Linked DNA regions of Pseudoxanthobacter soli DSM 19599. The protein of the gene in region 2 interacts with the protein of the main gene of each other region in a pairwise test. Links are inferred from orthologs where the notes say so. Each region holds a gene or a part of one and is shown on either strand. Other genes may lie near its edges.

Region 1 (15,748 bases), on a different replicon or contig from region 2:
AAATCGCTCCAGATTCAAAACCTAGAGCATATCCTTGCCGTTCAGATCGGTTCGATCTGAACGGCAAGGATATGCTCTAGGATCGCTTTCCGAAGACGCCGCGAGACATCAGGATGTAGCTGGCGGCGGGTATGGCGACGATGACCGCAGCCACGCCCAGGACATGGCTGAGGTGCAGAATATCGACCAGGATCGTCATGATGAGCGCGGACGCGATCAGGCACGAGATCTGGACGGCGAAGAACCGGGGCAGTTCGTAGGACAGGTCGCCTGTCGCGCGAAAGGTCCAGTATTTCTGCCCGGCGAAGGAAACTGGTATCGCGATGAGATAGGCGACAATGCTCGAAACAAGGCCGCTGAGCCCGAGCATGTCCACGCCGACGAAGGCGCATACCGCATAAACGGCCGAGGCGGCTCCTCCGGTCATGGCAAAGCGCACGAGGCGCCCGAGCAGGGCGCGGTCGACACCGGCGATGCGTCGCGACCCGACCGTTCCGCGCGTCATCGGGTCGGCTGTCCGCCGCCGGGCCGCTTCCCGGTCACATAGTACTGCGCGCCGAATGGAAGGCGGGAAAACAGCCGGTCGACCGCGCGCAGCGGCGCGTTAGCCGCCGGGATCGACAGGATGAACCGCGGCGTGACCTCCTCGAAGCCTGCCTTGTCGAGAAGCCCGACGACCTCGCCCTTGCGCAGGAGCACCGCGTCCTTGTCGAACGGACACCGGTTGACGACCCGCATGGTGAGCGGGTTCAGGGGATTGTGCTCGAACACCGCGAACAGTCCGCCCGGGCGAAGCACCCGGAGCGCCTCCCGCGTGAAGTTGGCCCAGGCGGCGGGAGGCACATGGTGCATCACGCAGATGGTGAAGGCCGCGTCGAAGCTCGCGTCGGGATAGGGCAGCCGCGTGCCATCGTAGCTCTCATAGCGCACGCCGGGGTTCTCGATGCGGGCCTGCTCGACGCATTCCGCGGCCACGTCGACACCGGTAAGCGTCCCAACCTTCGGCTGCAGCAGCTTGTGATAGTTGCCGACGCCGCAGCCGATATCGATCACGTCGAGGCCCGCGACGTCTCCGAACGCCGCAGCCAGCAGGTCGCGGAGATAGTCCGCCTTCACCCGGGTGAAGAAATCGACGTCGAGACCCGAGAAGCCGAGCGATGCGTTCACCGCATCGCGATAGCTCGTCTTGTAGGTGTCGAATTCCTGCGCCACCGAGCGCTGCTTGGGGTCCATCCCGTTCACCAGACTTTCCAGGGTGCCTTGCCGGACTGCCACATGTGCTCGAGTTCGCGCTTGTCCCGCAACGTGTCCATGGGATGCCAGAATCCGGTGTGGCGGAACGCGACGAGTTCGTTCGCAGCCGCCAGACGTTCCAGCGGCTCCCGCTCCCACGTCGTTTCATCGCCGTCAATATAGTCGATGACGGAGGGGTCGAGAACGAAGAACCCGCCGTTGATCCAGCCCATCTCCTGGCTTGGCTTCTCACGGAAGCGCTGCACCATCTCCGCTTCGCCGAATTCCAGGATGCCGAACCGCCCCGGAGAGGGTACGGCGGTGATCGTCGCCTTGCGCCCATGCGCCTTGTGGAAGTCGACCACCGCCCGGATATCGATCTCGGCGACGCCGTCGCCATAGGTCAGGCAGAACGGCTCACCGTCGAGATAGCGGGCAATGCGCCTGACGCGACCGCCGGTCATGCTGTCGATTCCGGTATCGACCAGCGTGACCTTCCAGCTCTCGCTGGGATTCCCGTGAAAATCGACCTGATTCGCGCCCAGATCGACAGTTATGTCGTAGTTCTCCATGAAATAGTTCACGAAGTAATTCTTGATCATCTGCCCCTTGTATCCGCAGCAGATGATGAATTCGCTGAAGCCCGCCGAGGCGTATATCTTCATGATATGCCACAGGATCGGCTTCCCCCCGATTTCCACCAGGGGCTTGGGACGCAATTCGGTTTCTTCGGAAAGGCGGGTACCGAGACCGCCTGCCAGGATGACGACTTTCATGACAGGCCTCCCTCGACCAATGTGCCCGACGCGGGCGTCTCGCGCGGGTCGGCTCCGCCCCCGGTGTGATCGACCGCCGTCTCGATGATCGTCAGCGGCATGGACTTCACGTTCTTGTAGATACGGCCGATATATTCGCCGATGATCCCCAGGAAGATCCCGTTCATGCCGATAGAGAACAGCAAAAGAATCGTATTGCTGGCAATGCCGGGTGGCCAATCGGATGGGGCGAGAAGCTTGCCGAAGATATAGTAGAGCGACGCCACAGCCGCGATGAGGAACATCGCAAGACCGGTGAAGGTCGCGATCCGCAGCGGAATGACGGAGTGATGGAAGATGCCGTCGAGCGCGAGACTGGCGAGCTTGCGGAGATTGAATTTGCTGCTGCCGCGCTCGCGGGCGGAGCGGTCGTAGACGATACCGATCTGCTTGAAGCCCATGGCGGCGATCAATCCCCGCAGGTAGGGCTGCTGGTCGGAATAGCGCCTGAGTTCCTCAACGATACAGCGATCGATCAGCCGGAAGTCGCCGGCATCATGCGGCAACGGATCCTCGCTCAGGAGGTCGATGCCGCGGTAGAACAGCTTGCGGACGCGGTGCAGCAGCCAGTTCTCATTCGGTCGGCTGCGCCTCACGCCGTAGACGACCTTGTAGCCCTGCTCCCAGAGGGCGAGGAACTCAGGCAGGATCTCCGGCGGATCCTGCAGGTCGACATCGATCTGGATCGCGGCGTCGCCGCGGCAGTTCACATAGTTGGTGAAGATCGACCGCTGGAAGCCGAAATTCCGGGAGAAACGCAACACCCTGACCCGGCGGTCCCTGGCCGCCAGTTCCGCCAGCCGCACGAAGGTGTCGTCGCTGCTGTGATTGTCGGTGAACAGGATTTCGAAGGCGTAGCGATCCGCAAGCGAGTCCATCAGCGGCCGCATCCGCTCGTAGAACGGCAGAATGTTGTCCTGCTCGTTGAACACGGGCACGCAGATCGAGATCAGCTTGCGGGCGGGATCGGTGCTGTCCGTCATGTCCGCTCTCCGGCCTGCGGGGATTCGTATTGGCGGACGAAGTGCCGTGCCGCCTGCGCGATGTCGAAACGCGGCCGGAAGCCGGTCGCCTCGCGAAAACGCGCGGCGTTGCCCAGGAGCCAGAGGTTCTCGTCCGGCCGGTAGGATATTGCTCCGAAGCGCAGCAGGTCATGCGGCTTGCCGAGCGCATCAGCCAACGCGAGCGCGACATCCCTGATGCTCACGGGCAGCCCTGAGCAGAGATTGAAAGGCCCGGCCTTTCCGTCAAGAGCGGCCATTGCCCCGAGCAGCAGCGCCAACACGACATCGTCGACATAAAGCAGATCGCGGATCTGATCGCCGGGGGAAAGGTCGACCGGCTCGTCCCGCGTGAGCTTCGCAGCGATCGCCGGAAACAGCCGGTGAGGCGCCTCCCCCGGCCCGAATACGCCGAACACCCGCAGCCACTGGAAGACGAGGCCCTCCTGCGCGGCGACCGCCCTGCCCCAGAGCCCACCAGCAGCCTTGGCGGCGCCGTAGAGGGCACTGGTCGTGATGGGATAATCTTCCGCGATCGCCGTTCCATGGGGCGCTTCGATATATTCGGCGCTCGATCCGGCATAGACCACGGCCCGGGCGCCGAGGCGCGCCGCCGTCCGGACGACCGCGGCCGTTCCCGCCACGTTGACGTCAAACATCAGGCCGGGATCGCGGGCGCTGGGCGTGACCCCGTAGGCGGCGAGGTGAAACACGACGTCACACCGGATGTCCCGCAGGGCCGCGGAGAGCGTCGTGTCATCATAGCGCGCCACGCCGATCGCTTCCGCGCCCCGGGGCAGGCCCGCAGCCTCGCGCCCCACCGCCACGACGCTCCATCCCTGCCGCAGCAGTTCCGCCGTCAGCGCGCGGCCGATGAAGCCGCTCGCGCCTGTGACGAGGGCGCGCCCCGCCATCAGAGACCCCTTTGGCGGCGATAGGAATCGATCTGCTCCGCGACAAGGGTCGCGACCGGGCTGCCGAGCTCGCGGGCGCGATACCACCGGGCCGTCATCGCGATGGTCTCGGAGAAGCCCAGCACCGGCGCCCAACCCAGCTGCTGGCGGGCCTTCGAATTGTCGAGCCGCAGGTAGCCGGTCTCGACCAGCGACGACGGCTCGATGGAAACGGGCACCGCGTCGTCCTGCCACGCATCCATAATGGCAGAGACGAGTTCGCCGACGGTCACTTCGTTCTCGTGGCCGGGCCCGAAATTCCAGTTCCCGGTCGACTGCTTGTCCCCGGCGAGAAGACGCTCTCCGAGATGCAGGTAGGCATGGACGAGTTCGAGGACATGCTGCCAGGGACGCACGGCACCCGGATTGCGCAGGACGACCGGCTCCCGCACCTGAAGCGCACGCATGATGTCTGGAATCAGGCGGTCTTCCGACCAGTCGCCGCCACCGATCACGTTGCCGCCGCGTGCCGTGGCCAGGCAGATTTCGCCGGCCATCGGCAGCATCGTCTGCCGGTAGCACGCGGCCACGAGTTCGGCGCAGGCCTTGCTGGCGCTGTAGGGATCCTTGCCGCCGAGCACGTCGGTCTCGCGATAGCCCCAGGGCCATTCGCGACTCTCGTAGACCTTGTCCGTGGTGACGCAGACGATCGCCTTGACCGATGCGCAGCTGCGTGCCGCCTCCAGCACATGCAGCGTGCCCATGACGTTTGAGCCGAAGGTTTCGATCGGCGCACGGTAGGAATGACGGACGAGAGGCTGGGCGGCCAGATGGAAGATGATCTGCGGCGAGAACGCTTCGACGACGCCGCTCACAAGGGCGAAATCGCGGATGTCGCCGATGTGGGATTCCATCCCCTCGGCAACGTTCGCCTCATCGAACAGGCTCGGCGAGCCGTCAGGTGGCGCGAGCGCAAGCCCCGCGACAACCGCCCCCTCGCGCTTCAGCCACGAGCACAGCCAGCTTCCCTTGAAGCCGGTGTGACCCGTCACGAGCGCACGGATGCCGTTATAGGTTCTCATCTGCAATCGTCTGCACGATCTCACCGACCTGTGGTCACACATCCGGCGGATGGAAAAAGGGATACGGCGTCACACTTACAAGCGGGAATCATACCAGTCAACAACGCGGAGTGAGGAAATCCTCCGTATCTCCATCACAACAATGAAGCATTATTTTCGTTCCTCTGCGCAGGGACCGTATGTTCACGTATCTTTCAACATCCATATCCAAGCGATTGAACCACGCGTCCAGACCAGCCCTGTCACGGGCATTCAGGCCTCGCTCGCCGGCGAAGATATCGACGCAAGTGAACTACTCTTCATCGACGAAGACTATATCTTCGATCATGAAGGAAAGTTCCCGGCCGGAGGCGTCCGCCGGCCACATCCGCGATGCCTCGATTGCCAACGGGTGATCGCCGATGTCGAACGAAGCCTTGCAGCGAAGACGGATGAGAGAGCCGATGTCCGTCTCCTGTAGACTGAACGTGCCGAGACGCAGGCCTCCTAGACGGACCTCGACGGTCTGGCCGGGATTATTGTTGCGCACCTGAAGCTCGATCTCGCGCGAGCCCTGCACTGCGCTGCGAAGCCAGACTTCGCCATGCAGGCCGGCCATCCAGTAGAATGGCTTGGGAAGCCCGAATTGCGGGAAGGGTCCCTCGGCCGCTCCGAAGCCGCGCTCGTAGCGGGTCTGGCCGTCGATGAAGTAGCCGGAGAGGTTCTCGCTTGCCCGCCAGGCCCGCAGCGCGACGAGAGCATACGCCTGCCCGGGATCGGAGAACGGCGCCGCCGCCGAGAACGAGAATTCCATCCGGTTGAAGCCGGCGCGAAGACGTGCCCGCAGCCGGAACTCCACCAGGCCCTCCGATGCGGGCGTCCGGCGCCCGGCGACCTGCGGCGGACCGCCATTGACGACAATGGAGAGTTGCTCCCCCTGCCCGCCGGCATATCCGCAGAGCTGGACGAGGTGGTCGCCATCCTCTTCGGCCCGTAGCAGCAGCACGCCGTTGCTTCCAAGCCAGCACAAGCCGCCGGCCGAATCCTCAGCGACGGCCGTTGACTGGCCGGCGGGAACGACCGAGGCGCAGCGCGCGATACCGGCTACCGGTATCCACGGTTCCGAAGCCGTGAAGATGCCGCTCGCGAACACCTGCGACGCAATCGAGAGGGATGCAGGCGCGGTCGTCAGGTTCACGATCGGAGGCAAACCCAGCCCCAGTCCTCCCACGCTCTCCAGCAGTGTCAGCAGGCGCACCGCACCCATCTCCAGACAATGTCCGTTGATGGCATTCAACCTGCCGTGCACGCCGACCTCCCACCGCAAGGCGGCATCCGCCGCGAGGCGGCCGATGGCCTCGGTCAACGCGCCAGCATCGCAGGTCCGCATGCCCAGCCTCGCTTCGGGGCAGACCTGCACGGTGCCGTCCTCGGCGAACGAGATCACCGGCGTTCCACAGGCGGCCGCCTCGATCGCGATCCGGCCAGGGTGACGCGCACTTGGCAGCACGGCGATATCGGCAGCCTGACAATAGAGCGCGACCGTCTCTTCCCGCGCGTCTGTTGCGACCGACACGACCGGCAAGGCACCATTGTGCTGCCCGAAGCCATCCGGCGGCGGAGAATCGCTGTCCACAACAACGATCGTCGCTGCCGTCGACCGCAGCGCGGCGGCTGCCGCGGACAGGACGGGCAGGAGCGCCGTCGCGCCCGCGGCATTGCTGCCGTCCATCACCACGATGAGGTGGTCTTCAGGCAAGGCCAGCAACTGACGCGCCCGCGCGCGGCTGCCCGGCGTGAAGACGCCGGCATCGACCGACGCGGCAAGACTGCGCACCGGCACATCGAGGGCTTTGCCCAGAACAGCGGCCACCTCCTCCTCGCTCGTGAGCACGAGAGATGATCCGATGGCGGCAAGCCGTCCCGCGCCTTCTTGCGCATCCCGGCTGCGCCACCAGGGCTCGTCAACACAGGTGATGGTCGGCAGGCCGAACCCACCACCGGGCTTCCCCGATGCCAGAGCCGATGCATCGACGAGCACCGCGTCGAAGCCGCCGTCCGCGATGGCTCGCGTTGCCGACCGCAGGCCGTCCGCGTCGTCGTCCGCTGTCGTCAGAAAAGACCTGACGGTATGGCCCAACAGGGCAAGCGCCCGCGCCGTCGTCGTGAAGGCGGCGGCCTCGCGTCCCGGCCCCGAAGCGCTGAGGGCGGCCACCTTGAGATGGCGCGGGGGCCTGACCGGCATGGAGGGGTGGTCCATGCCGAATTCGGCCCTCAGCCTCCCGCCGTGCTCCACGAGTTCGGCGAGATGGGCCTCGCTGTCGCACACCGAGCGTATGGGTGGGACATGCCGCCGCGCGATCGGATAGCCGATGACCCGAATGCGTGCTCCCGCTTCGGCCATACGGGCCCACAGGTCGAAATCGGACACATGCCGCAGGCCTTCGTCGAGGCGCCCCTCGACCCGCGCGAAGATCTCCCGTCTGAAGAAAACCGCGGGCCGATCGAAAACACGCCCCTCAAGCCAGCCGCCCTCCACGTCGAGCACGTCGCCGGGCGACAGCGTTCCGGCCGGCAGGCAGGGCAGGCGGCGCAGAACGGTATCACCGGCGTCGTCGTGAAGCTCGCACAGCCCGGCGATCAGGTCGTCACCCAGGGATGCCGCGATCGCGGCAGCGTGTAGGGCGCCGTCGAACAGCACCTCGCCGGCTTCCAGCCAGACCAGAAGGGCGCCGCTCGCCCGGCGCAGCCCGGCGAGCGCAGGCGTGCCGCTGTCGCCAACCGGCCTCGGCAGATGATGCGTGACCGCCCTTCCATAGCCGTCGAGGACGAAGCGGACCTCGTCGCCCTCGCCGCCGGCGACGATCAGTTCGAGATCCGGATAGCCCTGTCCGAGGACCGACCGGATGGTGTCGTCCAGCGCCTCGGGGACGCCGGAAGCGGAGACGACGACCGAGATGCGCGGATGCTGACGGACGCCTGCGCCGTCCAGCGGCGCTGAAATCGGCAGCGCAACCGGATCGACCGTGTCGTGGCGGCGCACGTTCTCCGACGTCCGTTCCTCGATCCACCAGCCCGTGAGGAGGAAGAAGGCCTCGCTGACGGCACTGTCCACGGCCTCCATCGAGAACACCCTCCGCCCGGCGGGAAGGATGCATTCGGCGCGCCATTCGATCTCGCCGTCGAACCCGACGCCCGTCGGCATGAAGCGGGCGATGCGGCGGCCGTCGACACTGAGGGCGAGCCGCTGTTCGGGAAGCCCGGACCGTCCGGAGAACGTGACCATGTAGCGGCCGGTTCGCGGGACGATGACCTCGCCGAGGGCCGGGCTGACATTCATCCACCGGCAGCCGTCGCCGAGATAATAGTGGTCGCGCACCGGCCCCTGCGGCGGCAGAAAGCCCGTCGTCGGCAGGACGGGAAGCCTGGTCACTGTTCCGCTGGCCTTCATCACCGCCACCGGCCGCGGCGGGGAGGCATAGGCGTCCATGCGGAGCCATGTGCGGCCGCTGGAATCGTAGCGGATGGCGGTGGCGGCGTGGGGGCTTTCGGGGAAGCTGGCGATGTCCGAGCGCATGCGCTGGAACTCGACCTTGATGCGGTCGTAGTCGTCCCGCCCGCAAGACGGCGGATCATCGGGCTCCGACAGCATCTTCGTGCCGGAATAGACCCTGGACGGCTCCGTGTAGGGCTCGTCCAGCACACGATCGACCTCGGCATAGTACCGGTCCATCTGGCTCGACAACTGCCCCTTGCGGCGGCGGTGAAAGCCGAGAACGCTGTCGACGGACACGTAGTGCGTCAACCGCGCCATCCGACGCCACAAGTCCCAGTCCCCCGCCAGGCGGAAACTCGTGTCGAGCCCGCCGAGTTCGCGCCACAGGCTGGAGAACCAGAATGTTCCCTCCTGCATGATGAACGGCATGGCGCGGCCGTCGTAGAGACCGGCGGACATGCAGCGGCGGGAGAAGACGCCAACGGGCTCAAGCGTGGTGATGCTGCCGCCCTCGTCGAGCAGCGCGACACGCCCCCCGATCAGTCTGACATCGGGATAAAGACGGCAGATCGCGAAGATCGTGGCGAAGGCACCGGGGGCGACGAGGTCGTCGGATCCGATCCAGCCCATCAGTACATCGGGACCTGGCGGCAATGCGCGCGCGACGCCCTTGTTGATCGCATCGTACATGCCCTTGTCGGGCTCCGATGCGAAGGTGATGTGCACCTCCCGACAGAATTTCGGCAACAGGCCGGACTTGTTGAGGCGGATCCATCTGTCGACGATCGCGGCCGTCTCGTCCGTCGAGCCTCCGTCCTGGATGTGGTAGTGCAGCACAAAGTCGCCGACCTGATTCACGACGGAGGCAATCGTGGCGTCGATGAACTTTGCCCCGTTGAAGACCGGGGTGACGATGCAGACCGTCGGGGCGGCAGGCGACACCGGCGTCGGCGCGGCGGCCGGCTTGCCGAAGAACCTCGCCACACGGCGAGACAGACGCTGGACGGGTGTCAGCGTCGCGGCTTCGAAGGAGAGCGCAAGGGCCCTGTCGCGCTTCGCGACGAGTTCGGCATAGGGCCCCGAAAACCCTTCCCTCGCGGCAAAGGTGAGAGAGGCGTCGTCGACCAGCTTGATCTCGTGGTCGAGAACCTCGGAGAGATATTTGATGTCGCGCGGTTCAAGCTCGTCCAGAAACCGATCGTAGACGCCCTTGTTGAACTCGACGATCCGATCGGTGTTGCTCTCCGGCTTGTATTTCTCCACCAGCGTGGCCGCGGCCGGCTTCATGCCGAGAAGATCCGAGACGTGCTCGATGACCCACGTCTGATTGTTGGCGATGGCGAAGTAGGGAATATCGTGCAGCCGCGGCGCGTTCATCAGCGGCTCGACGCAGGTGAACGCGAGCTTGATCGAATCGCAGACGTCCTTGGCCTCGCGGAACTGATGAAAGAACCGGTCGAGATTCTGCGCGCGCTCGGCGCGGCCGGCGTCGAGCATGGAGAGTGCGACATCGCGCGGATCGCGATAGCTGTAGAAGATCTTGATGTTGCCGCGCGCCGCCTGCTCCTTGGCGTAATCCGAGATCATTCCGTGGGTCTTGATGACGTAGAATACGTCCGCCGGAATCCGCTCGACGACCTCCTTCAGGACCTCGTCGTCGATCGTCAGGTAGAAGTCCTGATAGTGATCGGCGGGTTTCGAGAGATATTTCTCCCGGATCTCTCGAGCATCGGCATTGTTGTGGATATAGGATAGATCGCCAAGAACCTGGTAGAGGAATGTGGAGCCCGACTTCGGCATTCCATGAGCAATGATGATCATCTAAAGAACCGGCTCCAAACTTTCATTCCAGAAGGTCGGCGATATCGACCCACGTCAGGGCTTGCTTCCGATCTGACCCAGCAACTCCGTGGCCCGCGTCGGCTGTTCCGAGAGGGTCACGGCCCGCTCCAGGACTGCCTTCGCCTCGTCCAGTTTGCCGGTGGCAATGAGAAGGTCGGCCAGCCCGATATGCGCCCAGTAGTCGTTCGGCGCGAGGCCGACGGCGCGGCGCCAGTGATGGAGCGCGACGACGGCCTGCCCCTCGCGTTGGGCGATCTCGGCCAGCGTGCGGTAGGGGTCCGACAATTGCGGGCTGATCTCAGCCGCCCGATGGCACAGCGTGCGTGCGACGTCGAAGTCGCCCTGCCCGACGGCACGGATCGCCCAGCGAACGAAGGCGTGAGTGCGCTCGGCGGGCGGCACCGCGTCAGGCGGGGGAAGCTCGGCGCCCTGCCCAGCGCGTTGGGCGATCTCGTCAAGCGTGCGCTGGGCATCCGGCAGCTGCGGGCTGATCTGGATCGCCCGATGGCACAGCGTGCGCGCGATGTCGAAGTCGCCCTGCTCCATTGCTTGGGCCGCCCAGCGGACTAGGGCCTGGGCGCGCTCGACGGGCGGCATCACCGCCTCCGGCGGGAGCAGGCCGGCGGCGTCGGGGCGTGAACGCAGCAAATCGGCGGAGACATACCAGTCGTCCCACTGGGAAATCTCCGGAAAGACCCGATAGTACCCTTTCGATTCCAGAAGCCTGTATATGTCCTCGCGCCGCGCGTCGAAGTTGTGCTCGATGGTGAGGCATCCGATCTGCCAGCGGTCGAAGTCGAACGTGCTGAGGATGGTCAGTTCGGCCCCCTCGACATCAAGCGACAGAAAATCAATCTGCGCCGGCGCGTTCGCCCGCGTCAGCAGGTCGTTGAGCGACACGGTCGTCAGCTCGATCGTCTGCACCGGGCGCTCCCGCTCCGCGACATCGCTGGACGAGACCGGCCTGTCGCCGAGTTCCTGATTGATTCCGGAGAATTCGGGCTCCAGCGTGCAGTCGAAGGAAACGGTCCTGCCCGTGACGTCGAGTACGCAGTCCGTCATCACCGCGCAGGCGCGGTTCTTCAGGAGCGACTGGTGAAAGACGGGATTGGGCTCGACGACGATGCCCTGCCATCCGTACGCCTTCTCCAGGAGATAGGTGTTCGAGATAAGAATGCCGTCGCCCGTGCCGACCTCGACGAAGAAGCCGCCCCGCTTTCCCCCACTCATGTGGAGAGCGAACAGATCCTGAAAGATCTGGGCATAGGACTCCGAGGCCTTGGTGATGAGCGTCTCGGCGAAATTCCCGAGCGCACTGGCAGCCCCGTGCTGCCGGCGGATCAGCGCCAAGGCAAAGGTGCTGCGCTCGAGCGCCGCCATGTCGAGGTCGACACTGGTGTAGAGACTGCGCCGGCGACTTTCCTCGCTGGCCAGAGCCTGGGGAGCGGTTCCATCAAGTTCCGGCCGTGACATTGCAGGCGCCATCCTCGCGTCGATCACAGGAAAATCGTCCCGGAGCGAGGTGGCGAAACGACCTTCGCGCCGATAGGGACTGATACTGCATCGGTCGGGGAAGCGAAAGCGCCGTAATCCCGCATGTCCGCCGGGCACAACCCGTTCGAACCACGGAAGAAAGCGGCCGGCAGCGATCCCGACGGCTCGCTTGTCGAAATGCGGTATTGTCGCCGCGTAAAGGAGCGCCTGACGACGGATTTCCGCCGCCACGCGAATGCTTGCCCCCTACCCGCCCCTGACCGTGAGCATCCAGTTCAGCACCTGACGCCAGTCCGTCATGCGGATCGGCGTGCCGTGGGAGCCGGTATCGAACAGCACGAAACGGATCGGATAGTCCGGCTCGGCCTGCTTCACCTTCTTGAAGAAGGCCTCCTGGCCGATCCAGGGGATGACGGCATCGTCGCTGCCGTGGCCGATATAGATCGGCAGCCATCGCGACGGCTTCTCGGCGGCGATGACGGAGAGGTACTTGTCGTCGACGACGGAGCCGAGCAGCAGCATACCGCCCATCAGGCGGGCGGTGGCGGGGTCTTCCGCCACCTGCCAGCACAGCACGCCGCCATAGGATCCGCAGGCGACGAAGATCGGCGCGCCGGGATTGTCGGCGGCGAGTGTGGTCATCAGCGCCTTCACGTCTTCGGCACCGCGCGCCTCGAAATTCGAGAAATCCGTCGAGACATAGAGCCCGCCGTTGCGCACCATCAGGTTCTTGATGCGGTTGAAGTTGCCGCCGAACATCCAGTCGTTGTTGCCCTGGAAGCGGTTGCCGCCGACGCCGTGCAGGTAGATCACGATCAGGCGGGCGCCGGTCCGCCGGCCGGCGGCGATGTACTTCACCTGCCGGTCGCCGACATTGAGCGTGATGTGGCTTTCGGAATTGCCGAAGCCGAGCAGCGTCACGTATTCGCCGTGGACCTTCTGTTCCCACACCTCGTCGCGCTGCCAGATATCGCGCTGCTTGACGTACTGAATGGTGAGATAATCGCCGCCATAGCTGCTGGAGAGCACGGCCGGGTACTTGAACAGGTCGTCCTTATAGGGGGCGAGCGGCGCCTGCGCGGCGGCCATGGCGACGTTGGCGAAGAGGACGGCAACGGCCACGGCGAGCCACCGCAGCGGCATCGCCAGCCGGCCAAGGGCGCGCCGAAACCGGCCTTTCGTGCTTCCGCCCATCATCGCCACATCCAAGCCTTCAATATCCAAGCCTTCAATATCCGCGCCTTCGTTGTCCCAGCCTTCGTTCCTGCCGACCAGCGCGAGACTCAATATTCGATGGTCTCGAAGCGCATCGACAGCGCATCGACGATCAGCAGGCGCCCGACCAGCGGACGGCCGATCCCGAGCAGCACGCGGACCACCTCCGTCGCCTGCAGGGTGCCCATAAGGCCGGCCACGGTCCCGAGCACCCCGGCCTCCTCGCAATTCGGAATCGTACCCTCCGCCGGCGGGGAAGGAAACAGATCGCGATAGGTGGGATTCGATGTCCCGTCGTCCCGGGTGGTCCACGGCATCAGTGTCGTCAGCGTGCCGTCGAAGCGGCCGAGCGCGGCACTCACCAGCGGGCGCCGCAGCAGGGCGCAGCTATCGGCGAGAAGATAGCGGGTGGCGAAATTGTCGGACCCGTCCGCGACGACGTCATAGGCCGCGACGAGCGCCTCGGCGTTGTCCGCATCGAGGCGCAGGGCGTGCCTCTCGACCGTCACATGGGGGTTGAGCCGGCCGATGGCATCGGCCGCACTGTCCACCTTAGGCCGTCCGATATCGGCGGTGCCATGGATGACCTGACGCTGGAGATTGGACACCGCCACCGTGTCGTCGTCGACGACACCGACGGTCCCGATCCCGGCAGCGGCGAGATAGAGCGCGAGGGGCGAACCGAGCCCTCCCGCTCCGACGACGAGAACGCGGGCCGCCTTCAGCCTCTGTTGGCCGGGGCCACCCACCTCCGGCAGCACAAGCTGGCGGGCATAGCGGGCGATCTCGTCACCCGCGAACACCGGTTGCGGCTCGCCCTGCTGTTCCATCTCGGTCACCCGCTGGCGTGCCGGGCTCAATCGAGCCCTTCGAACAGAAGCGTGGAGAGATAGCGCTCTGCGAAGGACGGAACGATCAGGACGATGGACTTGCCGGCGAACTCCGGCCGGCGTCCGAGCTCCGCCGCCGCCGCGATGGCGGCGCCGGACGAGATGCCGACGGGGATGCCCTCCAGCCGCGCGGCGAGACGGGCGTGCTTGAAGGCATCGTCGTTGGAGACGCCGATCACCTCGTCATAGATGTGGGTGTCGAGCACGGCCGGCACGAAGCCTGCGCCGATGCCCTGGATCTTGTGCGGTCCCGGCGCTCCGCCGGACAGAACCGGGCTGTCGGCCGGCTCGACGGCGACGATGCGGATGTCCGGATTGCGCGCCTTTAGCACCTGTCCGACGCCGGTAATGGTGCCGCCGGTGCCGACGCCCGCCACGAAGGCATCGACGTGGCCGTCGGTATCGTTCCAGATCTCCTCGGCGGTGGTGGCGCGATGGATCGCCGGGTTGGCGGGATTGATGAACTGCTGCGGCATCACCGCACCGGGAATTTCCGTCAGGATTTCCTCGGCCCGGGCAACCGCGCCCTTCATGCCCTTGGCCGCCTCGGTCAGTTCCAACTCCGCGCCGAGCAGTTTCAGCATCTTGCGGCGCTCGACCGACATCGATTCGGGCATCACCAGGATAAGCCGGTAGCCCCGGGCCGCCGCGGTGAAGGCAAGCGCGATGCCGGTATTGCCCGACGTCGGCTCGACCAGCACCGACTGGCCCCGCGTGATGCGGCCCTCGGCCTCCAGCGCGTCGATCATGGCGACGCCGATGCGGTCCTTCACGCTCGAGATCGGGTTGAAGAACTCAAGCTTGGCGAGCAGCGTCGCCCCGACGCCGAGTTCCGCCGCCAGCCGGTCCATCCGCACCAGCGGCGTGTTGCCGACCGTCTCGGTGATGGAACCGTAGATGCGGCCGCGGCCGGGCCGGGTTGCGGGTTCGGTGCCGGTTCCCCGGGCTTCGCCAGCATTCGCCATGATTGTTTCCTCCAAGCGGACGAGCGTCGAAATCCACTCGCCGGATAGACATCTTCGGGGACATGACCCCCAAACACCCCAGAGCGCAAGGGCCGTTATCCCGGTGCACCGGCGGCGTCGGGCTTCCGTTCAAGACCCACAGACATCGTCTTAACGCCGTTCGCCAACGCAGGTCGTTCCGATCCGCACGGAAGATGCCCGCGCTCCCAAGGCCGGGGCGATTTCTCGTAAACCGGGTATTTCAGGCCGGCGGGCGCTAGCGGCCCGTCGACCCGAACCCGCCGGCGCCGCGCACCGTCTCCGGTAGTTCGGAGACCTCGGTGAGAACCGGCACGGCGACCGCCGCCACCACCATCTGGGCAATGCGCTGGCCGCGTTCAACCGTGAACGGCTCACGGCCGTGATTGATCAGGATCACCTTGAGCTCGCCGCGATAGTCGGCATCGACGGTTCCGGGCGCGTTGAGCACGGTCACGCCGTGCTTGGCCGCGAGTCCCGAGCGCGGCCGCACCTGTGCCTCGAAACCTTCCGGTAGGGCGATCGCGAGGCCCGTCGGCACCATGGCATAGGCACCGGGCGCGATCACCACCGGCGCATCCGCAGGCACCGCCGCTGGCAGGTCGAGCCCCGCCGCACCGGCCGTCGCCGCGGCCGGGAGCGGCAGGTCGCTGCCGTGCGGCAGCCGGAGGACGGCGACGGAAACCATGGAAACCTCGTTTCGTTCGGCGGATCGTGAGGCGGCGGCCTGTCGGTGGCGGCCGCGTTCGGGAGGTGACGGGCCGGAGGCCTTCAGGCGCCGGCGAAATGATCGGCGATGCGTCCGACCAGGCGGCGGGCCACATC
Region 2 (15,863 bases):
GGGGCCGCGCATTGCGCGGCCGCGGCCGTCTCAGCCCTGCGCCACGGCCATCGCCGCGAAGCCGGCTTCAAGGTCGGCGATCAGATCGGCCGGGTCCTCCAGTCCGATGTGCAGGCGCAGCAGCGTTCCGGAGTGCGTCCACGGCACGGCCGTGCGGCCAAGCTCGGGCCGCGCGCGGACGATCAGGCTCTCGTAGCCGCCCCACGAATAGCCCATCCCGAACAGCTTGAGCCGGTCGAGGAACGCGATCAGCGCCGCGTCGGCAACCGGGGCGATCTCGATGGCGAACAGCCCTGACGCGCCCGAGAAGTCACGGCGCCACAGCGCATGGCCGGGATCGTCCGGCAGCGCCGGGTGCCGAACGCGCGTCACCTCCGGCCGTGCGGCCAGCCAGCGGGCGATTTCGAGCCCGTTCGCCTGGTGACGGTCGAGCCGCACCGCCATGGTCTTGAGGCCGCGATAGGCGAGGTAGATATCGTCCGGTCCGACGCACAGGCCGAGCTGGCGATAGGTGTCCTGCAGCGCCGGCCAGACGCGTTCCGACGCCGCGACCGTGCCGATCATCACGTCGGAATGGCCGGAGATGTATTTGGTGCCGGCCTGGATCGAGAGGTCGACGCCGTGGGCGAGCGGCTGGAAGAACAGCGGCGTCGCCCAAGTGTTGTCCATCAGCGTGACGATGCCGCGGCGGGCCGCTTCCGCGGTGATCGCCGGCACGTCCTGCATCTCGAACGTGCCGCTGCCGGGCGCCTCGAGGAAGATCGCGCGCGTCTCCGGCCGGATCAGCGCCGCGATGCCGGCGCCGACGGCCGGGTCGTAATAGGTCGTCGTCACGCCGAGCCGCGCCAGCATCCCGTCGCAGAACTTCCGCGTCGGGCCGTAGACCGTATCGACCATCAGAAGGTGGTCGCCGGGCGACAGCACGCTCATCAGTGCGAGCGTGACGGCGGCGAGGCCGGAGGGTGCAAGCTTGGTTCCGGCCGCGCCCTCGAGCTCCGTCACGGCATCGGACAGTGCCTCGATGGTGGGGGTGGCGTGCCGCCCGTAGACATAGCGCTGGCGGTCGGCGAGGTGGGCCTCGGCGTTCTCGAACAGCACCGTCGAGGCATGAACGACCGGCGGATTGACGAAGCCGTGGAACCGATGGCCGTCGTAGCCGCCGTGAACCACCCGCGTCGCGGGCTTGTGGTCGGGCACCGGGCGGTCGTCGTGCGGCATCGTATCGGTCATGTCAGCTCATCCTGCGGCATCATCAGCGAGCGCCGGCCTGGTGCCGGCGTGCAAGGCGCGGCCTCCCGGAACCGGAAACCCTCCTGGCTGCCTTGCCGCGAGCCCTGCGAGAGGGGGCGAAGGCAGGTGCCATCGAAGGGCCGGCGGAAGATCGGTCCGGTCCCGCATAGCCCATCCTGTTCCCTGCGTCGATGGCTGCGCGGTCGGCGGGAGGCAGTCGCCATCTTCACCGGCCGGACGCCGGTTCTACCGCTCGTCAGGGGAAATGGCGCCGCAATGCACGGATCGGATGTGGATTTGCCTCCGATTGCCTACGAACGAGGCTTGACCGCAATAGGGCAATATCCTGTGATGGAGTCAGGGGGGCTGGCAGGAGACGCCATGGGGCAGCGATGCCGCCGTGATGGCGGACGACCGTGAGCCCCTGCCGCCTTATGGCTGCGGAGCCGGCCTTGTCAGAAGGCCCATTCTCCGTCCACCGGATCGCCTCCTGTCGGATTACAGCGGCAGCGGGCGCGGTTCGTTCGATGTGATCGACAAAGATGGGACCACGTCCAACCATGAAGAATAAATTTCTCTCCGTGATGCTCGGCGCCTCGCTTGCGGTGTCGTCGCTCGCCGCTGCGACCGGCTCCGCCGGTGCCGACACGCTCTCCGACGTGAAGGCGCGTGGCTTCCTCCAGTGCGGCGCGAACACCGGCCTGATCGGCTTCGGCGCGCCGGACGACAAGGGTGAGTGGACCGGCTTCGATGTCGATTTCTGCCGCGCGGTTGCCGCGGCGGTGTTCGGCGACGCCACCAAGGTGAAGTTCACGCCCCTGAACGCCAAGGAGCGCTTCACGGCGCTGCAGACCGGCACCGTCGACGTGCTGGCCCGCAACACCACCTGGACGCTGTCGCGCGACTCCCAGATGGGCCTGATGTTCACCGGCGTCACCTATTATGACGGCCAGGGCTTCATCGTCCGCAAGTCGCTCGGCATCTCGTCGGTGCTGGAGCTGTCTGGCGCCTCGATCTGCGTGCAGACCGGCACCACGACCGAGCTCAACCTCGCCGACTATTTCCGCACCCACAACATGCAGTTCAACCCGGTGGTGTTCGAGAGCGCCGACGAGGCGGTGCGCGCCTATGACGGCGGCCGCTGCGACGCCTTCACGACCGATCAGTCGGGCCTCTATGCCGAGCGCCTGAAGTTCGCCAACCCCGACGACCACATCGTCCTGCCGGAGCTGATCTCCAAGGAGCCGCTCGGTCCCGTCGTCCGCCAGGGCGACGACAAGTGGTTCACGCTGGTGAAGTGGGTCGGCTACGCGATGGTCGACGCCGAGGAAGCCGGCATCACCTCCAAGAACGTCGACGAGATCAAGGGCTCGACCAACAATCCCGACGTGAAGCGTCTGCTCGGCACCGAAGGTGACTTCGGCCAGGGCCTCGGGGTGGATAACGCCTGGGTCTACAACATCGTCAAGCAGGTCGGAAACTACGGCGAGGTGTTCGACCGCAATGTCGGCGCCGGAAGCCGCCTGAACATCGCCCGCGGCCTCAACGCGCTGTGGACCGACAAGGGCCTGCAATACGGCATGCCGGTTCGTTGATCCGAAATGCGGAAGGCGGGAACCCCGGTTCCCGCCTTCCGGCTTCATGGCGACACGTCAACGAGGGCATGCGAATGGCGATGGAATCGTTGCCGGCGACGGCGAAAGTGAAGGACGCCGGAAAAGGGAGAGCATCCCTGATCAACGACCCCAAGATACGGGGACTTTTCTTCCAGATCGTGCTGATCGGTCTCGTCGTCGCGGTGGCCTATATCGGCATATCGAATGCCGTCGCCAACCTGCGGGCCCAGAACATCGCCTCGGGCTTCGGGTTCTGGGACAGGCCCGCCGGCTTCGCGATCTCCCAGACGCTGATCGACTATTCGCCGGCTTCGAGCTACGGGCGCGCGTTCTTCGTCGGGCTGCTCAACACGCTTCTCGTCGGCGCCGTGGGCATCGTGCTCGCCACCATCCTCGGCTTCGTCGTCGGCATCGCGCGGCTGTCGCCAAACTGGCTGTTGAGCCGCATCGCGACCGCCTATGTCGACGTGCTCCGCAACATCCCGCTCCTGTTGCAGCTGCTGTTCTGGTATTTCGCGGTGCTGAAGAGCCTGCCTGCGCCGCGGCAGAGCCTCGATCTCGGCCTCGGCATCTCGCTCAACATCCGCGGCCTGTTCCTGCCCCGGCCGGTGTTCGGCGAGGGCAGCGGCCTGTTCGACATCGCGGTCATTGTCGCCATCGTGGCCATCGTCGGCCTGCGCACCTGGGCGCGCCGCCGTCAGGACGCGACGGGCCAGCAGTTCCCGGTGCTGTGGACCTCGCTCGCGCTCATCATCGGCCTCCCGTTCCTGGCGCTCGCCGTCACCGGGTTCCCGGTCCACTTCGACGTGCCCCGGCTCCAGGGTTTCAACTTCGTCGGCGGCATCACGCTCATCCCGGAACTCGTGGCGCTCATCCTCGGCCTCGTGCTGTTCACGGCCGCCTTCATCGCGGAAATCGTGCGCTCCGGCATCGTCGCCGTCAGCAAGGGGCAGAGCGAAGCCGCCGGTGCGCTCGGCCTTCATCCCGGCCAGACGTTGCGGCTGGTGGTCATTCCTCAGGCCATGCGCGTGATCGTGCCGCCGCTGACGAGCCAGTACCTCAATCTCGTCAAGAACTCGTCGCTCGCCGTTGCGATCGGCTACCCCGACCTCGTCGCCGTGTTCGCCGGTACCGTCCTCAACCAGACGGGCCAGGCGGTGGAGGTGATCACCATCACCATGCTGGTCTACCTGACCATCAGCCTCTCCACGTCGGCCTTCATGAACTGGTTCAACGCGCGCATCGCGCTGGTCGAGCGGTGAGGTAAGCCATGTCCTCCGTTGCCTATGTCCGCACCGAGCCCGCCGCCGTCCTGCCCCCGCCCCGGTCCACGACCGGCGCCGCGGCCTGGCTGCGCACCAACCTGTTCTCCAGCTTCGGCAATGCCGTCCTGACGATCGTCTCGATCTGGCTGCTGTGGTCGATCATCCCGCCGATCCTGAACTTCGCCTTCTTCCATGCTGTGTGGGAGGGCGCGGACCGCGAGGCCTGCCTCGGGGCGAATGTCGGGGCGTGCTGGCCGTTCGTCGAGGCGAAGATCGGGCAGTTCATCTACGGCGTGTACCCGATCGACCAGCGCTGGCGCGTCGATCTCGTCTATCTGATGCTGGCCGGCAGCCTGATCCCGCTCGCGATCCCGTCCGTCCCCTACAAGGGGTGGAACGCGCTGTTCGTGTTCGTGATCTTCCCGGTGGTGTCGTTCTTCCTGCTCTGCGGCGGCTTCGGGCTGCAGCCGGTGGAAACCTCGCTGTGGGGCGGCCTGCTGGTGACGCTGGTGGTCTCCTATGTCGGCATCGTCGCGTCGCTGCCGCTCGGCGTGCTGCTGGCGCTCGGGCGCCGCTCCAGGCTGCCGCTGGTGAAGCTGTTCTGCGTCTCGTTCATCGAGTTCTGGCGCGGCGTTCCGCTCATCACCGTGCTGTTCATGTCGAGCGTGATGCTGCCTTTGTTCATGCCGAACGGCCTGCAGGTGGACAAGCTCCTGCGCGCGCTCATCGGCGTGGTGCTGTTCTCGTCGGCCTACATGGCGGAGGTCGTGCGCGGCGGCCTTCAGGCGGTGCCGAAGGGGCAGTACGAGGGCGCGATGGCCGTCGGTCTCGGCTACTGGTCGATGATGCGCCTCGTGGTGCTGCCCCAGGCGCTCAAGCTCGTCATCCCCGGCATCGTGAACACCTTCGTCGGGCTGTTCATGGATACCTCGCTGGTGCTGATCATCGGTATCTTCGACCTGCTCGGTATCATCCAGCGCAACTTCACCGACGCGAAGTGGGCCACGCCGGTCACGAGTTCGACCGGCTACCTGTTCGCGGCGTTGGTGTTCTGGATGTTCTGCTTCGGCATGTCCCGCTACTCCCGCTACATGGAACGCCGGCTCGACGTCGGTCGCCACCGTTGAGCCGCCCGCGGACGGGCAGGGCAGGGGCGCCACCGCGCCGCCTGCCGCCCGGCCGAACATTGGACACAGAAGGAGAGTTTCTCCATGACCCAGGTGCAGTCATCCGCGGCCGGTGCGGCGATCCAGTCCGAAGTGGTGCCGGACGTCGCCATCGAGCTGATCGGCGTCAACAAGTGGTACGGCCAGTTCCATGTGCTGAAGGACATCCACCTCAAGGTGAAGCGCGGCGAGCGCATCGTCGTCTGCGGACCGTCCGGATCCGGCAAGTCCACCATGATCCGGTGCATCAACCGGCTGGAGGAGCATCAGGCGGGCTCGATCATCGTCGACAACATCGAGCTGACCAACGATCTGAAGCGCATCGACGAGGTGCGCCGCGAGGTCGGCATGGTCTTCCAGCACTTCAACCTGTTCCCGCATCTCACGATCCTCGAGAACTGCACGCTCGCCCCGATCTGGGTGCGCAAGATGCCGAAGCGCGAGGCCGAGGAACTGGCCATGCACTTCCTGACCCGCGTGCGCATCCCCGATCAGGCGAAGAAATATCCGGGCCAGCTCTCCGGCGGCCAGCAGCAGCGCGTCGCCATCGCCCGCGCGCTGTGCATGCGCCCGAAGGTCATGCTGTTCGACGAGCCGACGTCGGCGCTCGATCCGGAAATGGTGAAGGAGGTGCTCGACACCATGGTCAGCCTCGCCAACGACGGCATGACCATGCTGTGCGTGACCCACGAGATGGGCTTCGCCCGTCAGGTCGCGGACCGGGTGATCTTCATGGACGCCGGCCAGATCGTGGAGCAGAACGAGCCGAACGCGTTCTTCTCCAATCCCCAGCACGAGCGCACCAAGCTGTTCCTGTCGCAGATCCTGCACTGAGCGGGATACGCCTGGAGACACTTTCAGAAACACGAAGGGCGCCGCGGTTCGCGGCGCCCTTGTTCTTTTCAGGTAACTGAGTTCGTTCCGGTGCGCTGAATCGCGCCGCGCCGAAATAGGCCGCGCCGGAATCAGGTGGCCGGGCCGGTGACGACGGGCACGTCGGCCTTGCCGCCCCACTCCGTCCACGAGCCGTCATAGAGGCGGACGTCTTCCACGCCGATGGTGGCGAGCGCGAGGCTGAGGACCGCAGCCGTCACGCCGGAGCCGCAGGAGGTGATGATCGGACGGGTCGTGTCGATACCGGCCTCTGCGAACAGCCGCGCGATCTCGGCCGCCGGCTTCATCCGCCCGTTCTCGATCAGGCGCGTGAAGGGCAGGTTGCGGGCGCCGGGCATGTGGCCGCAGCGCAGGCCGGGCCGTGGTTCCGGCGTGGTGCCGATGAAGCGATCGGCGGGGCGGGCATCGGCCACCACGGCGGAGCCCGTCGTGAGGGCTGCCTTGACGTCGTCCAGCGAGGCGACCTTCGTCGCGTCGAAGGCTGGCACGAACGTCCGTGCCGAGGTCATCGCCGGGCCGCGCGCGAGCGTGCCGCCGGCCGCCACCCATGCCGGCAGGCCGCCGTCGAGCACATGGACGTCCGTGGCCCCCATCGCCCTGAACGACCACCACACCCGCGGCGCAGAGAACAGGCCCACGGTGTCGTAGATGACGATGGTGTCGTCTGTCCCGATGCCGAGCTTGCCGACCGCGGCCGCGAAGTTCGCCGGTGTCGGCAACATGTGCGGCAGGCCGCGCGTGCTGTCGGAGATCGCGTCGATATCGAAGAAAGCGGCGCCGGGAATGTGTCCGGCGACGAAGTCCTGCTTGCCCTCGCGCCCGGAGGTCGGCAGGTGCCAGGACGCATCCAGCACCCGCAGCTTCGGCTCGCCCAGATGGCTTTTCAGCCACGCGGCGTCCACCAGGTGGGGCGCGGCGCTGCTGCGTGGCTGCGATGCGGCGGCTGTAGGAGCCATGTGAAGTCGTCCTCGTTCTGCGTCGAACCGTCCGGCGAGCGGCGCTCGCGGCGGATTGGTCGGTTCTCGTCAGGGCGCCGGTTCGAACGGGATCGCGAAGTCCGGCTTCCGTTCCAGGAAGGCCGGCACTGGCAACCCCTTCTCACGCAGGAACGCCGGGTTGAACAATTTCGAGGCGTAACGGGTCCCGTAATCGCACAGGATCGTCACGATGGTGTGGCCCGGTCCCATCGCCTTGGCGAGTCGGATCGCACCGGCGACGTTGATGCCGGACGATCCGCCCAGGCACAAGCCCTCGTGTTCGGCGAGATCGAACACGATGGAGACCGCCTCCTCGTCACTGATGCGATAGGCGACGTCGACGGGGGCGCCTTCCAGGTTGGCGGTGATGCGGCCTTGGCCGATGCCTTCCGTGATCGAACTGCCCTCGGACTCCAGCTTGCCCGTCGTATAGTAGCTGAAGAGCGCGGCGCCGAACGGATCGGCGAGGCCGATGGTGATATTGGGATCGAAGCCCTTCAGCGCAATGCCGATGCCGGCCAGCGTGCCGCCCGAGCCGACCGCCGCGACGAAGCCGTCGATGCGCCCGCCGGTGTCGCGCCAGATTTCCGGCCCCGTCGTCTCGATGTGTGCCTGCCTGTTGGCGACGTTGTCGAACTGGTTTGCCCAGATGGCGCCGTTCGGCTCGGTGCGGGCGAGCTGTTCGGCGAGCCGGCCGGAGAGCTTCACATAGTTGTTGGGATCGCGATAAGGCACCGCGGGGACTTCGACGAGTTCCGCCCCCATCAGGCGCAGCGCCAGCTTCTTTTCCTCCGACTGGGTTTCCGGAATCACGATCACCGTGCGGAAGCCCATCGCGCCGGCCACCAGCGCGAGCCCGATGCCGGTATTGCCGGCCGTGCCTTCCACGATGACGCCGCCCGGCTTTAGCGCGCCGCGGGCGATGGCGTCGCGGATGATGAACAGCGCGGCCCGATCCTTCACCGACTGGCCCGGATTGAGGAACTCGGCCTTGCCGAGGATTTCGCACCCCGTTATCTCCGATGCGCGCCGCAGCCGGATCAACGGGGTGTCGCCAATGGTCGAGATCACATCGGGTCGAATGGTCATGGGCTTCGTTCGGATATCGGGTTCGGAGGGTCGTGCTGCGGTACCGGCTGTTGCCGGCGCGCGGAACGGGCACGAAGCGGAGCGGCAGGCTAGACCGCCCTCGCCCCCGCATCAACACCGCGCCGCCGCGTTCGCCGGGAGATGAACGACGCGCTCGGAACCGCGTTCTCTAAAGGCGGGCGAAAGCAGGACAGGCCTTTTGCGCCGGGGCGCGACAAGGATTATGTTACACCTCGCCGGCCCGGTCCGGGAAAAGGAGTTCGGCTGATGGTCCATTCACCGCAACGTGCGGATATCCACGGCGTGATCAGTCACGATCCGGTGTGGTCGCGGGTGCGCCTGGAGGCCGAGCAGATGGCCGCGGCGGAACCCGCCCTCACCAGCCTGATCGTCACCACGGTGCTCGGCCAGTCCCGCCTGGAAGACGCCGTCGTGCGCCGCATCGCCGACAGGCTGGCGACGCCGGGCGTCTCGTCCGAGCAGCTGCGCCTGACCTATCTCGAGGCGCTGGCCGACGAGCCGGCGATCGGCGACACGTTCCGGGTCGACCTGATGGCGGTCGTCGACCGCGATCCCGCCTGCGAGCGGTTCATCGAGCCCGTGATGTTCTTCAAGGGTTTCCACGCCATCGAGACCCACCGGCTCGCCAACTGGCTGTGGCGGCAGGGCCGGCGCGACTATGCCCTCTATCTGCAGAGCCGGTCGTCCGAGGTGTTCCAGACCGACATCCATCCGGCGGTGCCGATGGGGCGCGGCATCTTCCTCGACCATGCCACCGGCCTCGTGGTCGGTTCCACGGCCACCATCGGCGACGATGTCTCGCTGCTGCAGGGTGTGACCCTCGGCGGCACCGGCAAGGAAACCGGCGACCGTCACCCCAAGATCCGCCGCGGCGTGCTGATCGGGGCGGGTGCCAAGATCCTCGGCAATATCGAGATCGGCAATTGCTCGCGCATCGCGGCCGGCTCGGTCGTGCTGGCGCCGGTTCCGCCGAACACCACCGTGGCCGGCGTTCCCGCCCGCGTGGTCGGCAAGGCGGGATGTGCCGAACCGGCCCGTTCGATGGATCAGTTGATCGGCGATACCTCGGGCGTCGACCGCAGCGGCTCGCTCTGATAAAGCTCGCCGTCCGGAACGCCCCTTCCGCCGTGCTGGCTCGGCCGGCGAGGGTGGCAATCCGGGCCTGAGATCGGTGGCGGGCGTTCCGCCGCCGGACGGGCATGTGTCCCCGTGGCCGATGGGTCCGGGGGTGCCGACCCACGAAGAGGTGACCTTTGGACCGCAACGAAATCAAGAAGCTCGAAGGCTATCTGCGCCGCAAGTTCGAGCTCGAGAACCTGACCGTGAAGGCGCGGCCGCGCAAGAACGACTCGGCCGAGGTCTATATCGGCGAGGAGTTCGTCGGCGTGCTCTACCGCGACGACGAGGACGGGGAACTGTCCTGGAATTTCCAGATGGCCATCCTGGAGATGGACCTGGAGGAGTAATTCCTCCCGGCAACCGAGCCCCGCGGCGGCGGCCCGGGCGTCGCGTCGCCCGCGTGCGGGGGGCGCTCCAAGCTCTCGGGCATCCGCAGGGTGCCGCCGCGTCGTCCCGTTGCCGGGCTCTGGCGCTTTTCCGCCCCTTCCTGCAAGATCACGGCTGCGGAACGATCCTCCCATCCTCCGCCTCATGATGCCCATTGCAGCGTTTCGGGACGTTGGTGCCGTGATCCTTCTTCGCGCCGGCCTTTTTTCCCTTGCCATGCTTCTGATCGCAGCGTTCTCGGCCGAGGTGGCCGCCGCACCGGCGCGCGTCATCATCCTGCGGCACGGCGAGAAGGGCGGCGGCGAGACGCTGTGCAGCGTGGGCAAGGAGCGGGCCGAGGCGCTCGCGGCGCAATATCTCGGCAAGGTCGATGGCGCCAGCCTGCTGTTCGACCGGCCGCCCGCCGCGTTCCTCGCGATGACGCTCCACACGCTCGAAACCGCCACGCCCATCGTCGACGCCTGGGACATGGACCTCAAGACCGATCCGCTGATGCTGGAGCCGGCCAAGAACGACCATTCCTTCAATGCCAAGCTGAACCTGATGAACCAGCGGGTGGCGAACGACCTGCTGACCAATCCGAAATGGCACGGCAAGACCGTGGTTCTCGTCTGGGAGCACTATCACATCGCGAGCGAGGAACTCGAAAGCCAGTTTCCCGGCGAGCAGGTAACGTTGCGCCAGCTGCTCCATCTCGACCAGCTGCCGGACGTGCCGAAGACGTGGCCGAATCCCAACTACGACTATTTCTGGATCCTGCACTACGACCGGCCGGACGCGACCGTGCCGAGTTCGTTCCGGATGATGAAGCAGGTCTTCACCGCGCCCTACAACAACCTGCCCATGAACGACTGGGGGCAGCCGGAGAACCTGCCGCCGGGCTCCGGCTGTACCTGACGCCCCGCGCCAGTGCCGATGCCGCTCCGTGGAGCGGCAATCGAGGGCTTGAAGCCGCACCTGTCCCGCATTCTAATCTGCGCGTTCCGGCGGGGGCTGGAATGGCTGCGGGAGCACGCGGCGACCGGATGGACCCGTCCGCCCGCACGCGTCGCTCCGGACGGCTGGTTCCCGAACGTGTGGCGTGGGGAAGGACATGAAGCGCATTCTGGCCGGCGTGTTGTCGGCATTGATATCCGTCGCGGCGGCTGCGGCCCTGCCGGAGGCGGCCCATGCCGTGCCTGAACGGGTCATCATCCTGCGGCACGGCGAGAAGAAGAACGATTACGCGCTGTGCTCCATCGGCGAGGAGCGCGCCAAGGCGCTCGCCGCGCAATATCTGAGCCGCGATCACGCCAAGACGCTGTTCGCCCACCAGCCGCCGGTCGCCTTCATGTCGATCACGCTGCACACGCTGGAACTGGTGTCGCCCTCCGCAGGCAAGTGGGGCATTCCGGTCGACGATGTCAGCGTCATGCCGGAACCCCGCCGGGACGATCCGAAGTTCGTCGAAAAGCTCAACCAGCGCACGCAGGAGGCGGCCCACGAGGTGCTGACCGATCCGCGCTGGAACGGGCGCACCGTGGTGATGGTCTGGGAGCACCATCACATCGCCGACGCGAAGATGGAAAAGCAGTTTCCCGGCGAGGAGGTGACGCTCCGGCAGCTTCTCAATCTCGACAAGCTGAAGGACGTCCCGAAGACGTGGCCGAACGCGAACTACGATTATTTCTGGATCGTCGATTATGGCGATCCGAAGTCGGACGTTCCGACGGCCTTTCACATGGTCAAGCAGGCCTTCGAGCCGCCCTACAACACTCTGCCGTCCAACGATTGGGGAGCGCCGGAAGTGTTTCCGCCGGGGTCGGACTGCGAACACCGTAAATAGGCGCAGCCGGACGGCATCTCCGCCGTCCGGGGTCAGCCATGCCGTGGCTCAGGCCGCGGCCCAGAGCATAACCCGTTCAGATCGTGCCGATCTGAACGACAAGGATATGCTCAAGCTTTTGAATCTGGAGCGATTTCTGGTCGATCTGATGATTCCATCAGATCGGAAAGCGCTTTAGGGCTCGATCACGCCCTTCTTCAGGATGAGGTTGCCGTAGAGCCGGCTCTCCCCGGTCGCGACCACGGCGAAGGCGGTCTTGGCGCGCTCGTAGAAGGCGAAGCGCTCGATGCTGCGGACGCCGAAGCGGCCGTCGGAGGCGGCGCGCACCTGCTCCTGGAAGGTCACGCAGATCGGCGCCAGTTCGTCGGGCGCGTGCACCTGCTGCATCACGAACGCGGCCTCCGGCTCGAACTGGTCGAGCGGCAGCAGGTGAAGGATGGCCTCGGCCGCATGGGTCGCGGTTACGCCGTCGAGCCGCACCACGCGCTTGCCCATGGTCGCGGCGGGGAAGTTCGCATCGACGATGGCGATCTCGTCGCCATGGCCCATCGAGCGCAGGATGTGGAGCAGGTCCGGCCCGAGAATCGGGTCGATGTGCCTGAGCATGGGAACGGTCCTCGCGTGCTGTGTGGCCGGGCTGTCCCGCCCGGTCTCCTGATCGGATGAAAATCGCTGTCCCGGATGCCGTCCGGGTGAACGGTGCCTATGGCCGGAGCGGGCGAAAAAGCGGAACTTTTTCGATAAGATGCACCCCGCGGGGCGACGATAGAAAGCGCCTCCATTCTCTGTCAAGGCGCCCGGCAGGGTGGCCGCGCTGTCGCCTTGCCCTTGATCTCATTGAACCATTCCGGCAGTTTGCTCAAAGAGTGGGCGGGAAGCCGGTCGGCCGGCGATTCTCCCGTGCCGTTCATGCCTTTGGAAAACGATCGCTCCCGAACCCCGGGGCAGAAGGCGCGTTGGCGGGGAGGGAAGCGGTCCATCGTCGTGGCCTGGAAGGCGCGCGCCGCGGAGCCGCAAGTGGCCAAGTCGGACCATCTCTATCGCCGCACGGCGAATCGCATCCTGGACGCCATCGAGGCGCTTGAGCCGGGCGACCCCGCGCCGTCCGAGGCGGTGCTGACGACCCTGTGCGGCGTCAGCCGTTCTCCGGTGCGTGCCGCCCTCCAGCACCTCATCCAGAACGGTGTCCTCGCCGTTCACGGCAATGAGCGCATCGTCGCCCGAAAACCCCTCGAAAGCGACCGGTTCGACGAGACGCAGGTTCATTCCCCCGCTGACCACGTCGAAAGCGTGTTCATGGAACTCGTGCTGCGGCAGGATCTCCTGCCCGGTCAGCGCTTCACCGAGGCGGAACTCGCCCGGCGCGCCGATACGTCGACAGCGGTGGTGCGGGAATATCTCATCCGTCTGTCGCGGTTCGGCGTCATCCGCAAGCGCCCGCGCGGCAGCTGGACGCTGATGGCGTTCGATGCCGCGTTCGCCAACGAACTGGCGGACATGCGCTATATTCTAGAAATGACGGCGATCGACGCTTTTGCCTCGCTTGGTGCCGATCATCCGGTCTGGGCGGAAGTCGAGCGCATGATCGGCCGCCACAAGGAGCTGGCGTCCCAGATCGACGAGCGGTTTCACGACTTCTCGGCGCTCGATCAGGACTTTCACGCCATGATCATCGGCGCCAAGCGCAACCGCTTCTTCAGCGACATGTTCGACGTGATGACGCTGATCTTCCACTATCACTACCAGTGGGGGAAGGTCGGCGAGAAAGAGCGCAACAAGGTCGCCGTCAACGAGCATCTCGGCATCCTCGACGCGCTGGCCGCGCGCGACATTGCGACGGCGAAGGACAGGCTCGCCGCACACCTAGCGGTCGCCCGGCGCACGCTGCTGCACGCGATCTCACCCTCGTCGCGCCCGAACGGTCCCGGCAACCTGCCGATCGCCGCGCTGCCGCGCATGGCCGAAGTCGGCACCGCCGCCGAGAACTGACCGCGACAGTGCGGCTTCGGCGGTTCGCGGGCCGGCTGCGGCAGCGCCTCGCCGCGCGTGGTTAAAACCTTCTGGATGACCGCCCCCGTGCGGTTTCGGCGGTGCCCAGGGCGCGGTAGAACAGCGTGAGCACGTCGCGTTCCGACCGCGACCGGCCTCAAGTTCGACGAAAGGTCTCATCGGTGCGCGCGCTGCCTCAGGTCTGGATCCCGGTCTTCCTCATCAGCATCCTGGTCGCGGGTTGCGGCGGCCGGCCGATCAACTCGCTGTTGCCGGTCACCGAAACGGTGCCGGGCACCAGTTCTGTTCGGATGCTGGTGGTGACCACGCGCGCGGCGATCTCGAGCCGGCCGGGCGAGTTCTTCTCCGGCGAGCGTGGCGACGAACCGGCCTTCGCCGATATCACCGTCTCGATCCCGCCCGACGCAAACCGCCGGGTCGGCGAGATCCAGTGGCCGTCGAGCGTGCCGGGCAATCCGGCGCGGAATTTCGTCGTGACCAATGTCGAGCTTGAGAACAAGGCCGGCGCGCTGCGCACCTTCAAGGAGATCACCCCCAAGGCACGCCCGCGCCGCGCCCTGGTGTTCGTGCACGGCTTCAACAACCGCTTCGATGCCGCGGTGTTCAGCCTTGCCCAGATCGTCCACGATTCGAAAGCCGACGTGGCGCCGGTGCTGTTCACCTGGCCGTCGCGTGGCCGACTACTCGCCTACAATTACGACCGCGAAAGCGCGGCCTTCTCCCGCGATGCGCTCGAGGAAGTGCTGTGGGCGCTGGCCAAGGATCCGAACATCGACGAGATTTCGATCCTGGCCCACTCCATGGGCACCTGGCTCACCATGGAAACGCTGCGGCAGATGTCGATCCGCAAGGGCCGGCTGCCGGCAAAGCTGCAGAACGTCGTGCTCGCCGCACCCGACATCGATTTCGACGTGTTCCTGACGCAGGTGCGCGACATCGGCAAGCCGAGGCCGGAATTCATCGTGTTCGTGTCGCAGGACGACAAGGCCCTCGCGATCTCCAGCGTGCTCGGCGGCAGCATCTCGCGCCTCGGCGCCATCAACCCCGAGACCGATCCCTACCGCAAGATGCTCGAGGCGGAGAACATCAACGTCATCGACCTCACCAAGCTTTCGAGCGGCGATCCCTTCAACCACAACAAGTTCGCTGAAAGCCCGGAGGTGGTGCGCGCCATCGGGACCCGGCTTGCCGCGGGCGACTCGGTCACGTCCAGCAATGCCAGCATCGGCGAGCGCATCGGGCTGATCACCACCGGCGCTGCGTCCGCGGTGGGCCAGACGACCGGCCTGCTGATTTCCGCGCCGATCTCGGTGGTGGACGGAAACACGCGCGCGTCGCTCGGCAGTCAGGCGCAGGCCGTCGGCGAGTCGGTCGGCCAGACCATCGAGGCCACCACGGATACGGTCACAGCCGTGCCAGGGGCCGCCGCCGGCCGCTAAACCAAATCCCGTTCGGATCGGACCGATCTGAACGGGATATGTCTAAAGCTTTGAATCTCAAATCGTTTGTTGTCCATCTGATGCGTCCATCAGATCGGAAGGCGCTCCGGCGTGCCTGTTCACCGAGGCAGGCGCCGGTCGGCGGGAGCAGCCCGGTTTCGCTCCGTCTTCTCCTCGCCGTATCCGCACCGCTGGCGGGCAACGCAGCCCGTCACGGCCGGCCAGCGCCGTTCAGCGCCGCAGCAGGGAAAAACCTGCGACGGCGGAAAACAGCCAGCCGACGATCAGCGTCGTGCCGCCGACGGGCGCCAGGGATGACATCGGGCTTGCCCCGAACACATCGCTCCAGATGAGGCTCCCGGAGAACAGAACCACACCGACGGCGAGGACGACGGCGCTCCACGCGACGAGCTTGCGTCCCCCGAACGCGGCGGACAGCGCCGCGAGCCCGACGATGGCGACGGCATGGATCAGCAGGAACTGCGCCGCCACGGGCAGATTCGGCAGATTCGTCAGGTGGGCGCCCGCGGCTGCCGCCGCGACCCCGCACGCCCCGAACACGCTGCCGACGGCGGCGAGAACGGCTTCGATCTTCATCGCTTCTCTCCCGCAGTCCAATGCGCTCTAGAGCATAACCCGTTCAGATCGTATCGATCTGAACGACAAGGATATGCGCAAGCTTCTGAATCTGGAGCGATTTCTGGTCGATCTGATGATTCCATCAGATCGGAAAGCGCTCTAGGTCGCGGTCCGCTCGCGCAGGCGGCGGATCTTGTCGGCGAGGGTCGCCGCGGCGCTGACGCCGCCGGGCGCCGGCGGGCCGTC

Evidence for each region.
Region 1: the proteins of cysE (region 2) and cysK interact in binary tests that used the Escherichia coli proteins (3 or more experiments, as listed by UniProt). The link is inferred for Pseudoxanthobacter soli DSM 19599 from one-to-one orthologs.

Annotation. Positions count from the first base shown.
Region 1 is NZ_FRXO01000002.1:7,551-23,298, forward strand. What follows is about bases 12,907-15,748. They hold cysK (cysteine synthase A), read right to left. Parts: upstream 14,906-15,748; coding sequence 13,907-14,905; downstream 12,907-13,906. Other genes in these bases: BUF17_RS04575 (alpha/beta fold hydrolase), read right to left, coding at 12,907-13,032; BUF17_RS04580 (HesA/MoeB/ThiF family protein), read right to left, coding at 13,119-13,880; dut (dUTP diphosphatase), read right to left, coding at 15,162-15,611; coaBC (bifunctional phosphopantothenoylcysteine decarboxylase/phosphopantothenate--cysteine ligase CoaBC), read right to left, coding at 15,695-15,748. In the rest of the region: BUF17_RS04535 (GtrA family protein), read right to left, coding at 77-505; BUF17_RS04540 (class I SAM-dependent methyltransferase), read right to left, coding at 502-1,233; rfbF (glucose-1-phosphate cytidylyltransferase), read right to left, coding at 1,239-2,009; BUF17_RS04550 (glycosyltransferase family 2 protein), read right to left, coding at 2,006-3,031; BUF17_RS04555 (NAD-dependent epimerase/dehydratase family protein), read right to left, coding at 3,028-3,963; rfbG (CDP-glucose 4,6-dehydratase), read right to left, coding at 3,963-5,024; BUF17_RS04565 (glycosyltransferase), read right to left, coding at 5,317-10,320; BUF17_RS04570 (FkbM family methyltransferase), read right to left, coding at 10,375-12,066; more of BUF17_RS04575, read right to left, coding at 12,082-12,906.
Region 2 is NZ_FRXO01000005.1:401,472-417,334, forward strand. What follows is about bases 7,472-10,428. They hold cysE (serine O-acetyltransferase), read left to right. Parts: upstream 7,472-8,504; coding sequence 8,505-9,353; downstream 9,354-10,428. Other genes in these bases: BUF17_RS14595 (cysteine synthase A), read right to left, coding at 7,472-8,237; BUF17_RS14605 (DUF3126 family protein), read left to right, coding at 9,512-9,724; BUF17_RS14610 (histidine phosphatase family protein), read left to right, coding at 9,945-10,428. In the rest of the region: metC (cystathionine beta-lyase), read right to left, coding at 31-1,230; BUF17_RS14570 (amino acid ABC transporter substrate-binding protein), read left to right, coding at 1,791-2,825; BUF17_RS14575 (amino acid ABC transporter permease), read left to right, coding at 2,900-4,108; BUF17_RS14580 (amino acid ABC transporter permease), read left to right, coding at 4,117-5,238; BUF17_RS14585 (amino acid ABC transporter ATP-binding protein), read left to right, coding at 5,323-6,111; sseA (3-mercaptopyruvate sulfurtransferase), read right to left, coding at 6,243-7,127; more of BUF17_RS14595, read right to left, coding at 7,197-7,471; more of BUF17_RS14610, read left to right, coding at 10,429-10,661; BUF17_RS14615 (hypothetical protein), read left to right, coding at 10,858-11,589; BUF17_RS14620 (RbsD/FucU family protein), read right to left, coding at 11,764-12,195; BUF17_RS14625 (GntR family transcriptional regulator), read left to right, coding at 12,607-13,578; BUF17_RS14630 (alpha/beta hydrolase), read left to right, coding at 13,761-15,038; BUF17_RS14635 (DUF423 domain-containing protein), read right to left, coding at 15,270-15,635; BUF17_RS14640 (hypothetical protein), read right to left, coding at 15,777-15,863.